Regions from separate parts of the Sinomicrobium endophyticum genome, predicted to be linked through region 2. Evidence: riboswitches for the same ligand, from Rfam matches in the RefSeq annotation. Region 2 holds a riboswitch; the other holds the start of a gene.
What was found. A riboswitch is a leader RNA that binds a small molecule or an ion and turns the genes downstream of it on or off. The one in region 2 is predicted to bind S-adenosylmethionine.

Region 1 (4,340 bases), on a different contig from region 2:
TTGTGGTCTCGTTTTTGGTATTGGAGCCGATAAACCCGGTGACGATGTTTACCGTATCGTGATTGTGTTCTTCGAAATGCCCGAGGACATTCTCCTTGGAAAGTTTTTCCAGGGGCTGCGCATTCCCGAATTTCTCATCTGTTTTAATGAGTTTTCGGGTGTCGGTAAATACGGCGTTAATGCCTTTGTGTTTTAAAACTTCCGTAATGAGTTTAGCCGAAATAACTTCTCCCTTGGACAGTATCTGGTCTTTTATTTTGGAACTGTAATCTCCCAGAAGACCTACGCCTTCAAACAGTTTTTCGAGCTTGGTGAATTCCCCGGAAAAATCCACATAGTCAAAATCAGCCTGCTGGTATGTTTTGAATTCTTCCAGTTGCTTTGCGAAATCTTCTCCTTTCGCCGCCTTTTCGAGTATTTCTTCCAGTTCATTGGTGGCATTACCCCTTGCGGAAACTACTACGGTAATTCTTTCGCCCTGTTCTATTTTGTTTTCGATAATGCGCAGTGCATTGGTAATGCCTTCTCCGTTAGCCAGCGATTTACCGCCAAACTTCAATACTTTCATCCTGTTGTTGTTTTTTCCTTTTTGAAATATTCCTCCTATGAGTTTTTCCAGTTGTTCGAATTCTATTAAAAAAGCGTCATGTCCGTGTACGGAATGTATTTCTCCGTAGGTAACCCTGTCATGGGCCTGTGCCAGTTGTTTGTGTGTTTCCCGGTTTTCTTCGGCAGTGAAGAAGAGATCGGAATCTACTCCTATGATATGTATGTTGGCATTTATAGATTCCAATACATTAAAATGCTCTTTGTGTCCCCTGGTTACATCGATGGTCTTCAGGAGTTGGTTCATCAGCCTGTATGCGGCAACCTGAAAGCGCTCCTGTAGTTTATTGCCGTGATGTAATAGCCAGCTTTCCACATTAAAAACTTTAAGTTCCTGGTTAGTGGTGCGGTTGAAACGGGTCTTGAAAGATTCCGGTGTACGGTAGCACAACATGGCGTGCATACGCGCATCGTGTACGGGTTGACGGGAATTTACCAGGAATTGTTCCTGTACCTGGCAGTTGGCAATAAGCCAGTCCGTCGATTTCCAGTCCGAAGCAATAGGAATGAGATGTTCGGTAATATCAGGATTCAGTACGGCCATTTCCCAGGCAATACCACCTCCCATAGAGCCCCCTATCAGGGCAAAAAGTTTTTCGATACCCAGTTTTTCCAGGCCTGTAAGGAATATTCTCGCCATGTCACGGGCTACGAAATCCTTGTAATTGTCTATGACAAATCCGTCATAACCATTGCCGGGGACATTGAAGGCCAGAATGGTATAAATGGAAGTATCTATGCCTTTGCCTTCGCCAATAAGGTCTCTCCACCAGCCGGTCTCCCCGGCAACATCGGAATTCCCGGTAAGCGCGTGGTTGACCAGTATTACCGGAGCTTCTCCCAGGGTTTTTCCGAAAACCTGGTAAGACAGCGGGATACGTGGAATTTCCACACCGAACCCGGTGACAAAACCTGTAATTTCAAGCTGATTTAAATTGCTTTTCAATGTAACTGTTTTTTATTTGTATGTATATGTTACCAGAAAAGCTATTACGGAAAGTAATTACCCTGTAAATCGTGTTAATGTAAACACGGGGTTATCTTTCCCCATTCGGGGTAGAACGTAGCACCTTCTCCATGAGGGAGGGTTGCTAAGGCTTCAACGGGTCTATTCCCTCGGCCTTTCTTGATAACATATGAATTATTTTACTGAACTTTTATTTCTACGCGCCATTACGGAGCATCGTAAATGAAGGGCAAAGTAATGGAATAATACTGAAACAGGCAATACTTTTGTATCAATTTTTATATTTCGGAAAAAAAGAGACCAGGTCAAATGGCCCCGAGTATTTTATCCATGATCCATGCCGTATGTACCGCTGTTGACCCGGTAGAAGGATGTATGCCTTGTCCGTCCAGGTGTTTCTTCATATTTTTTACGTGATATAATTGTATGTTTTCCGGGTGGTCGATAAAGAGTTCCTGTATGCCTTTATCGTTATTCAGGACCACAGGAGCCTCATCAAAGACCGAAAAAGTTATTTTCCCTTTACTGCCCAGTATTTCCACCTTGTCCTCACGGGTATGGCAGCCAAAATTCCAGCTTCCGGAGCCGGTAATACCGCTATTGTGGAGCCAGCATGCCGTCATGGCATCTTTTGCATCATAAAGTTGCTGTTGGTTAAGACTTATGCCGTGTACGTCTTTGATATCGCCGAGGAGAAAGGTAAACAGGTCCAGGCCGTGGCTTGCCAGGTCATCGAAATAACCTCCGGAAGCTATTTTCACATCGGTACGCCAGTTGTATACGCCGGAAAGATCCTGCTCGTTCGGCGGTTTGCTGAGGTGCCAGTTTATGTGCCTTATGTCTCCCGCTTCACCGTTGTCCAGCCATGTTTTTATCTGGAGGAAACGGGGCAGGGAGCGGCGGTAATAGGCCACAAACAAAGGGACTCCTGCTTTTTCAAAAGCTTCCTGAATGGCCAGGCTGTCCCGGTAGGAAGGGGCAAGGGGCTTTTCTATACAACAGGATTTGCCCGCTGCAGCTACCCGGAGTCCGTAGTATTTATGTGTATCGGGAGGCGTAGCGATGTAAACGGCATCAATTTCATTATCGTTGATAAGTTCGTCCGCATCTGTATAATACTTTTTTACATGATGCCGTTGAGCATAATCACGGACCTTGTCCGCATCGCGTCGCATTACGGCAGCCAGTTCGAACCCTTCGGTCCTGTGATAAGCAGGACCGCTCTTTTTTTCGGTGACATTGCCGCATCCAATGATGCCCCAGCGAAGGATTTTATGCATTATTTCTTTTTATTTTCTATGAATTTTAACCACGGATTCACGGATAGCAGGATTCGTTTTCTAACGGTGCCTTTAAGAGACTGTCCAAGTCTTATTTTTTTTGCCTTATTGCTTTCTTTTCTCCTTTTTCTTCCGCCGGTCCTCTCATATGTATAATCAGTCCGTTGAGGAAATTTCGTAAAAACTGGTCGCCACACTCCATGTATTTCGGGTGGTCTTCTCTGCGGAACAGAGCACCCAGTTCGGATTTGGATACGTTGAAACCAACCAGTTTCATGATTTCTACGATGTCATCGTTGGTTAGTTTCAGCGCTACCCGCAATTTCTTTAAAATGTCATTATTGGTCATAAGTTGTTGTTAAATATTAAAAAGTATTATTTTTCTGCTGCGGTCTCTATGGTGAACAATTCGGAAAACGCTATCGAAGCCGTTTTACGATCAAAGAATGCCGAAGCAATACCCAGGTTTCCGGCTTCCACCTGTTCCCTGATAAAAGGGTTTTCGCGTATTATTTTTTCCTTGGAAAATTCGAGATTAAACCTGGTAATGGCATCGGCAATATCTTCCGGGTTCTTGTTTTTCAGGGCTTCTATACTGAATTTTTTTGAGATCAATGCATCCTCTATCAATGGCTTTAAGTAAGATTCCTTTCCGGCTATATGAGCTTCGATAGCTTCTTTTACAAAGGAATTTCCGGAATTTCCCATCAGGAGGATGAGTTTTGCACCCTGGTTACGGCAAGCTACTTCTATACTGCGGATGATAGGAGTGCTTACCGCGTTTCCGGCGGCCCTGATAGGTACCAGGTCGCCAATACCGGTATTGAGGAGCATGTTTAAAGGTTCTCTGAGGTCAATACAGTTTACCACCACGGCAAGCGGACAAGTACTGAGGAAGTCGGTAAGTTCTTTGTTTCTCAGCCGGCGGGAGATGAGGTTGCCTTTAACATAACTCTTGTTCCCTTCTTTTAAGTAATTGAGAATTTCTCCCGGGGATGATTTCAATATGATTTTTTCGGGATTTTTACCCTCAAAATCGATTTCCTCGCCTATATTATAACTTTCCTTCAGGCCTATAATGTTCACATCGATCTGGTGTTCCCTGGCAAAAGTACTTTCAAAATCCCGGAGAATTTCTACTACATCCTGGTCTATATAACTGGAAAAAGTAGCATCAATGATTACCTTGCTATTATCCGGAACACTCCAAAGCGTATTTTTTATGGAAGCCCGGTTAAGGAAAGAAACCTCGTTGGAAAGTTCTAGTTTAATGGCTTCGCCCTTCATAAACCTGGTGTTTTCGATAAAGAACGGATTGTAATAATTGTTCCGTAAAAGAAAAAACACACTCAGTGCCGAACCGATCAATACACCTATGAGCACATCAGTAAGCAGAATGGCAATAACTGTCGTAACAAACGGAAGGAACTGGCTCCAGCCCTTGGCATACATTTTCCGGAACAGGGAGATGGATGCCAGTTTATATC
Region 2 (4,340 bases):
GTCGAGAAGCACATCTTCTATACGTATAAGCAGTTCTTTGGGAATTTCGTCATAAACCTCCAGCATTTCCGGGTTTACAATCCCCATGTTCATGCCGTGTTGTACCGCATGGTAAAGGAATGCGGCATTCATCGCTTCACGTACGACATTGTTCCCCCGGAATGAAAAGGACACGTTACTCACCCCTCCGCTTACATTGGCATAAGGCAGGTTCTCCCGTATCCATTTGGTTGCCCTGAAAAAATCCACCGCGTTTTTACGGTGTTCTTCCATCCCCGTACCTACGGGGAAAATATTCGGGTCGAAGATAATGTCTTCCGGGGCAAACTTTACTTCGTTCACCAGGATGTCATAGGAACGTTTGCAAATCTCTATCCTTCTTTCGTAGGTATCTGCCTGTCCCGCTTCGTCAAAAGCCATGACAATAACTGCCGCACCGTATCTTCTGATGGTCCTGGCATGTTTTACAAAAGTTTCTTCCCCTTCTTTTAAGCTGATGGAATTAACGATACACTTTCCCTGAACCACCTTGAGCCCGGCTTCTATGATCTCCCATTTGGAACTGTCAATTACAAGGGGAACGCGGGCTATATCGGGTTCGGATGCAATCAGGTTCAGGAATGTGGTCATGGTCTGAACCCCGTCTATCATCCCTTCATCCATGTTCACATCGATGATCTGTGCACCTCCTTCTACCTGTGCCCTGGCCACATCCAGTGCCTCCTCATATTTTTCTTCTTTTATCAGGCGCAGGAACTTCCGGGAACCGGTTACGTTGGTACGTTCCCCGATATTGATAAAGTTGCTCTCGGGAGTTACAATCAAAGGCTCGAGCCCCGACAGCTTTAGCGGCCGGATTTTCTGTTTTTCCCTTCCTTCCGATGGCGGGTCGTCATATTGCTTTTCGTCTGTATTTCCTTTTCCCACGGATCCTCTGGTGTTTTAATCGTCGTTATTTGTCTGCTGCCCGATGGCAGCTTCTCTTTGTTTTCCATAGCAGAACTGTGCTGTTTGCTACGGACCTTCATTATTGTTTTCTACGGTATTATCACATCAAAGTTTAAGCCAAAGCGCCCAGTTTTCTGGGCTTATACCGGGCTGCAGCCTCTGCTATAAGCTTTATATGATCCGGCGTAGTCCCGCAGCATCCCCCGATAATATTTACGAGGTTATCATCCAGGTATTCCCTGATCAGTTCCTGCATTTCTTCCGGTGTCTGGTCATATTCCCCGAAAGCATTGGGCAGTCCCGCATTGGGATGGGCGGAAATATTAAGATCTGTATTCTGCCCGAGCCGCTTCAGATAAGGTTTAAGCTGATCGGCCCCGAGAGCGCAATTGAACCCTACACTTAACAGCGAAATATGCGATATGGATATCAGGAAGGCCTCCACGGTCTGTCCGGACAGTGTTCTCCCGGAAGCATCGGTAATCGTTCCACTGACCATTACAGGGGTGTCCAGCCCTCGTTCTTCCTTCATTTCCTCAATAGCGAACAGGGCAGCTTTGGCATTTAACGTATCGAAAATTGTTTCTACCAGCAGTATATCCACACCACCGTCTACCAGTGCTTCCACCTGCTGTTTATAAGCTATTCGAAGTTCGTCGAAGGTAATGGCCCTGTATCCGGGATCATTAACATCGGGCGACATGCTTGCGGTCCTGTTTGTCGGGCCGACAGCCCCGGCTACAAATCTCGGTTTTTCCGGGTTTTCTGCCGTGAACTTATCTGCTACTTCCCTGGCTATCCTGGCTGATTCGTAATTTAACTCGTAAACGAGGTCTTCCATATAGTAATCTGCCATGGCAATGGTAGTGCCCGAAAAGGTGTTGGTCTCCACGATATCCGCCCCGGCTTCAAAATACTTGGCATGTATCTCTGCAATGGCTTCGGGCTGAGTGAGCGAAAGCAGATCGTTGTTCCCTTTCAACGGGTGGGCGTAATCTTTAAAACGCTCCCCGCGAAAGTCCTCTTCCGTAAATTGGTATCTCTGAAGCATGGTACCCATGGCCCCGTCCAGTACCAGTATCCTTTTTTGAAGTTCTGCTTTTATAGCACTCATAAGATCGATCGTTTTGCCTTATGTACCGGATAACAGAATATTTAAATATATATCCGGGACAAGAAACCGTTGATTTGTTTGTAAAATGTTATCAGAAAACAGGGAGAAATACGGGAAGTATTTGCGTCATCTGTCCCCATGTAATCACGGGGGTAGAATTTAGCACCTTCTCCGCTTCAGGCACGGAGGGTTGCTAAGGCTTCACCGGGTCTATTCCCTCTGCCTTTCTTGATAACTTCGATAAATTCAGAATGCAAAGAAATGTAATACCTTTTTCTTTTGCAAACTAATTGCTGTTTTTTTATTGCTATAACAGCCCTGTGGGAATCGGTATCCGGGACAGGGCTGTTTTCACTATATCCATATATTCGCAGGATATGAAATCCTGTGGAGACATACGGCCGTATGTCTCTGCGATTGCAATTGGCAATCGGTTTTATACCTCGATGGCCTTGATGACTTCTTTTTTGGCTTCTTTTTTCGTGCCGTCAAAACCTTGTATTCCGCCTACGGTGGTATATTTCATGACGTAACGTTTATCCGGAAATATCCTTTGATAGGCACTCTGGCACATGATAGCGGCTTCGTGGAATCCGGAAAGGATCAGTTTTAATTTTCCTTTATATGTATTCACATCTCCAATGGCATAAATGCCCGGGATATTGGTGGAATAGTCATAGGAATTATCCACTTTGATGGCGTTCTTCTCTATTTCCAGTCCCCAGCCGGCTATAGGGCCTAATTTCGGTGACAATCCGAAAAGGGGAATAAAGTAATCCGTCTCACGGATAAATTCTCCTTCGTCCGCATGATTAATAACAACGGAATTCAGGTGGTCTTCTCCGAGCAATCCTACAACTTCGGCACGGGTCACCAGGTTGATTTTCCCCAGCTTTGCCAGTTCTCCGACTTTTTCTACGGAATCCAGGGCCCCGCGGAACTCATTTCTGCGGTGTACCAGGGTAACTTCGGATGCTACATCGGCCAGGAATATAGACCAGTCCAATGCAGAATCTCCACCTCCGGCTATAACCACTTTTTTATCCCGGTATACTTCCGGATCTTTTATCATGTAAGCGACCCCGTTGTCTTCATAGTCGGCAATATTGTCTATCAGTGGTTTTTTGGGCTCAAAAGACCCCAATCCTCCTGCGATGGCAATTATCGGCGCATGGTGTTGCGTACCTTTATTGGTCGTTACGATAAAACTTCCGTCTTCCAGTTTTTCTATGGTTTCCGCTCTTTCTCCCAGGGTAAAACCGGGACTGAAAGGTTTTATCTGTTCCATGAGGTTATCTACCAGGTCACCCGCTTTTATTTCGGGAAAACCGGGAATATCGTATATTGGTTTTTTAGGGTAAAGTTCGGAACATTGTCCTCCCGGCTGTGGCAAGGCATCTATCAAATGCGTTTTTAACTTTAACAACCCGGCTTCAAAGACCGTAAACAGACCGGTAGGTCCGGCACCGATTATTAAAATATCCGTCTTAATCATCTTCTTCTGTTTCTGTTATTTATATATACGTAGTGTTAATTTTTCTTTTTCGGGTACCTGTTCATCAGGATTTATGGATAAACGATCTTGTGATATGGTTCAGTTTTTCCACTTTCTCTTCAAAATTCTCCTTTAATGTACCCCGGTATCGATTGAGGTTTTCTACCAGTTCGTTAATATCGTCCGGTATGATCTCCTCAAAAAGCTGCCGGAGCCTTTTGGCCATGGTAGGCGATTTGCCATTGGTGGATATGGCTATTTTCACATTGCCCTTGGTTACTATCCCTCCCAGGTAAAAATCACAAAGTTCGGGGGTATCGGCTACGTTTACGAGTATATTCCTCGCGCGGGCATCCTCGCATATCTGTTTGTTTACTTCCGGATCGTTTGTCGCCGCAATTACCATATGTTTTTTGTGCAACACATTGGTAGAATACGGCCTGTGCAACAGGGGAATATGGTGTTTTTCCGCCAGTGCCCTCACTTCATCACTGAAATCCGGTGCCACCACAATAACTTTGGCATTGGGACTGGACTTCAGTAAAAAAGACAGTTTTTCATACCCTACATTACCTGCTCCCACGAGCAGTACATTGAGTTCGTTAACCTTGAGAAATACCGGGTATAGTTCGTTCTTTTCCATAATCATTATTCCGAAAACGTGATCTTATCTTTTAAACAGCTGCGCTTTTTGAAGCGTGTCATAATTCTCCGGGGCCACGGCATTTACTTCTTCGTACAATCCTTTTAGTTTCACGCTTTCCCTTACTACTTCACCTATTA

Region 1: linked by a shared signal. The riboswitch ahead of thrA (bifunctional aspartate kinase/homoserine dehydrogenase I) and the one ahead of ACVBDU_RS15115 (homocysteine S-methyltransferase family protein) in region 2 are both predicted to bind S-adenosylmethionine.

The regions. Positions count from the first base shown of each region.
Region 1 covers NZ_JBRKIS010000018.1:274,516-278,855, reverse strand. Annotated here, with positions in the region: gene thrA (bifunctional aspartate kinase/homoserine dehydrogenase I) at 1-1,552, opposite strand, end outside; SAM riboswitch class I at 1,641-1,742, opposite strand; gene ACVBDU_RS05880 (Gfo/Idh/MocA family protein) at 1,879-2,853, opposite strand; gene ACVBDU_RS05875 (DUF1456 family protein) at 2,945-3,202, opposite strand; gene ACVBDU_RS05870 (bifunctional SulP family inorganic anion transporter/carbonic anhydrase) at 3,229-4,340, opposite strand, start outside.
Region 2 covers NZ_JBRKIS010000040.1:55,600-59,939, forward strand. Annotated here, with positions in the region: gene metH (methionine synthase) at 1-858, opposite strand, end outside; gene ACVBDU_RS15115 (homocysteine S-methyltransferase family protein) at 1,061-2,062, opposite strand; SAM riboswitch class I at 2,186-2,300, opposite strand; gene ACVBDU_RS15120 (NAD(P)/FAD-dependent oxidoreductase) at 2,499-3,557, opposite strand; gene ACVBDU_RS15125 (precorrin-2 dehydrogenase/sirohydrochlorin ferrochelatase family protein) at 3,622-4,200, opposite strand; gene cobA (uroporphyrinogen-III C-methyltransferase) at 4,225-4,340, opposite strand, start outside.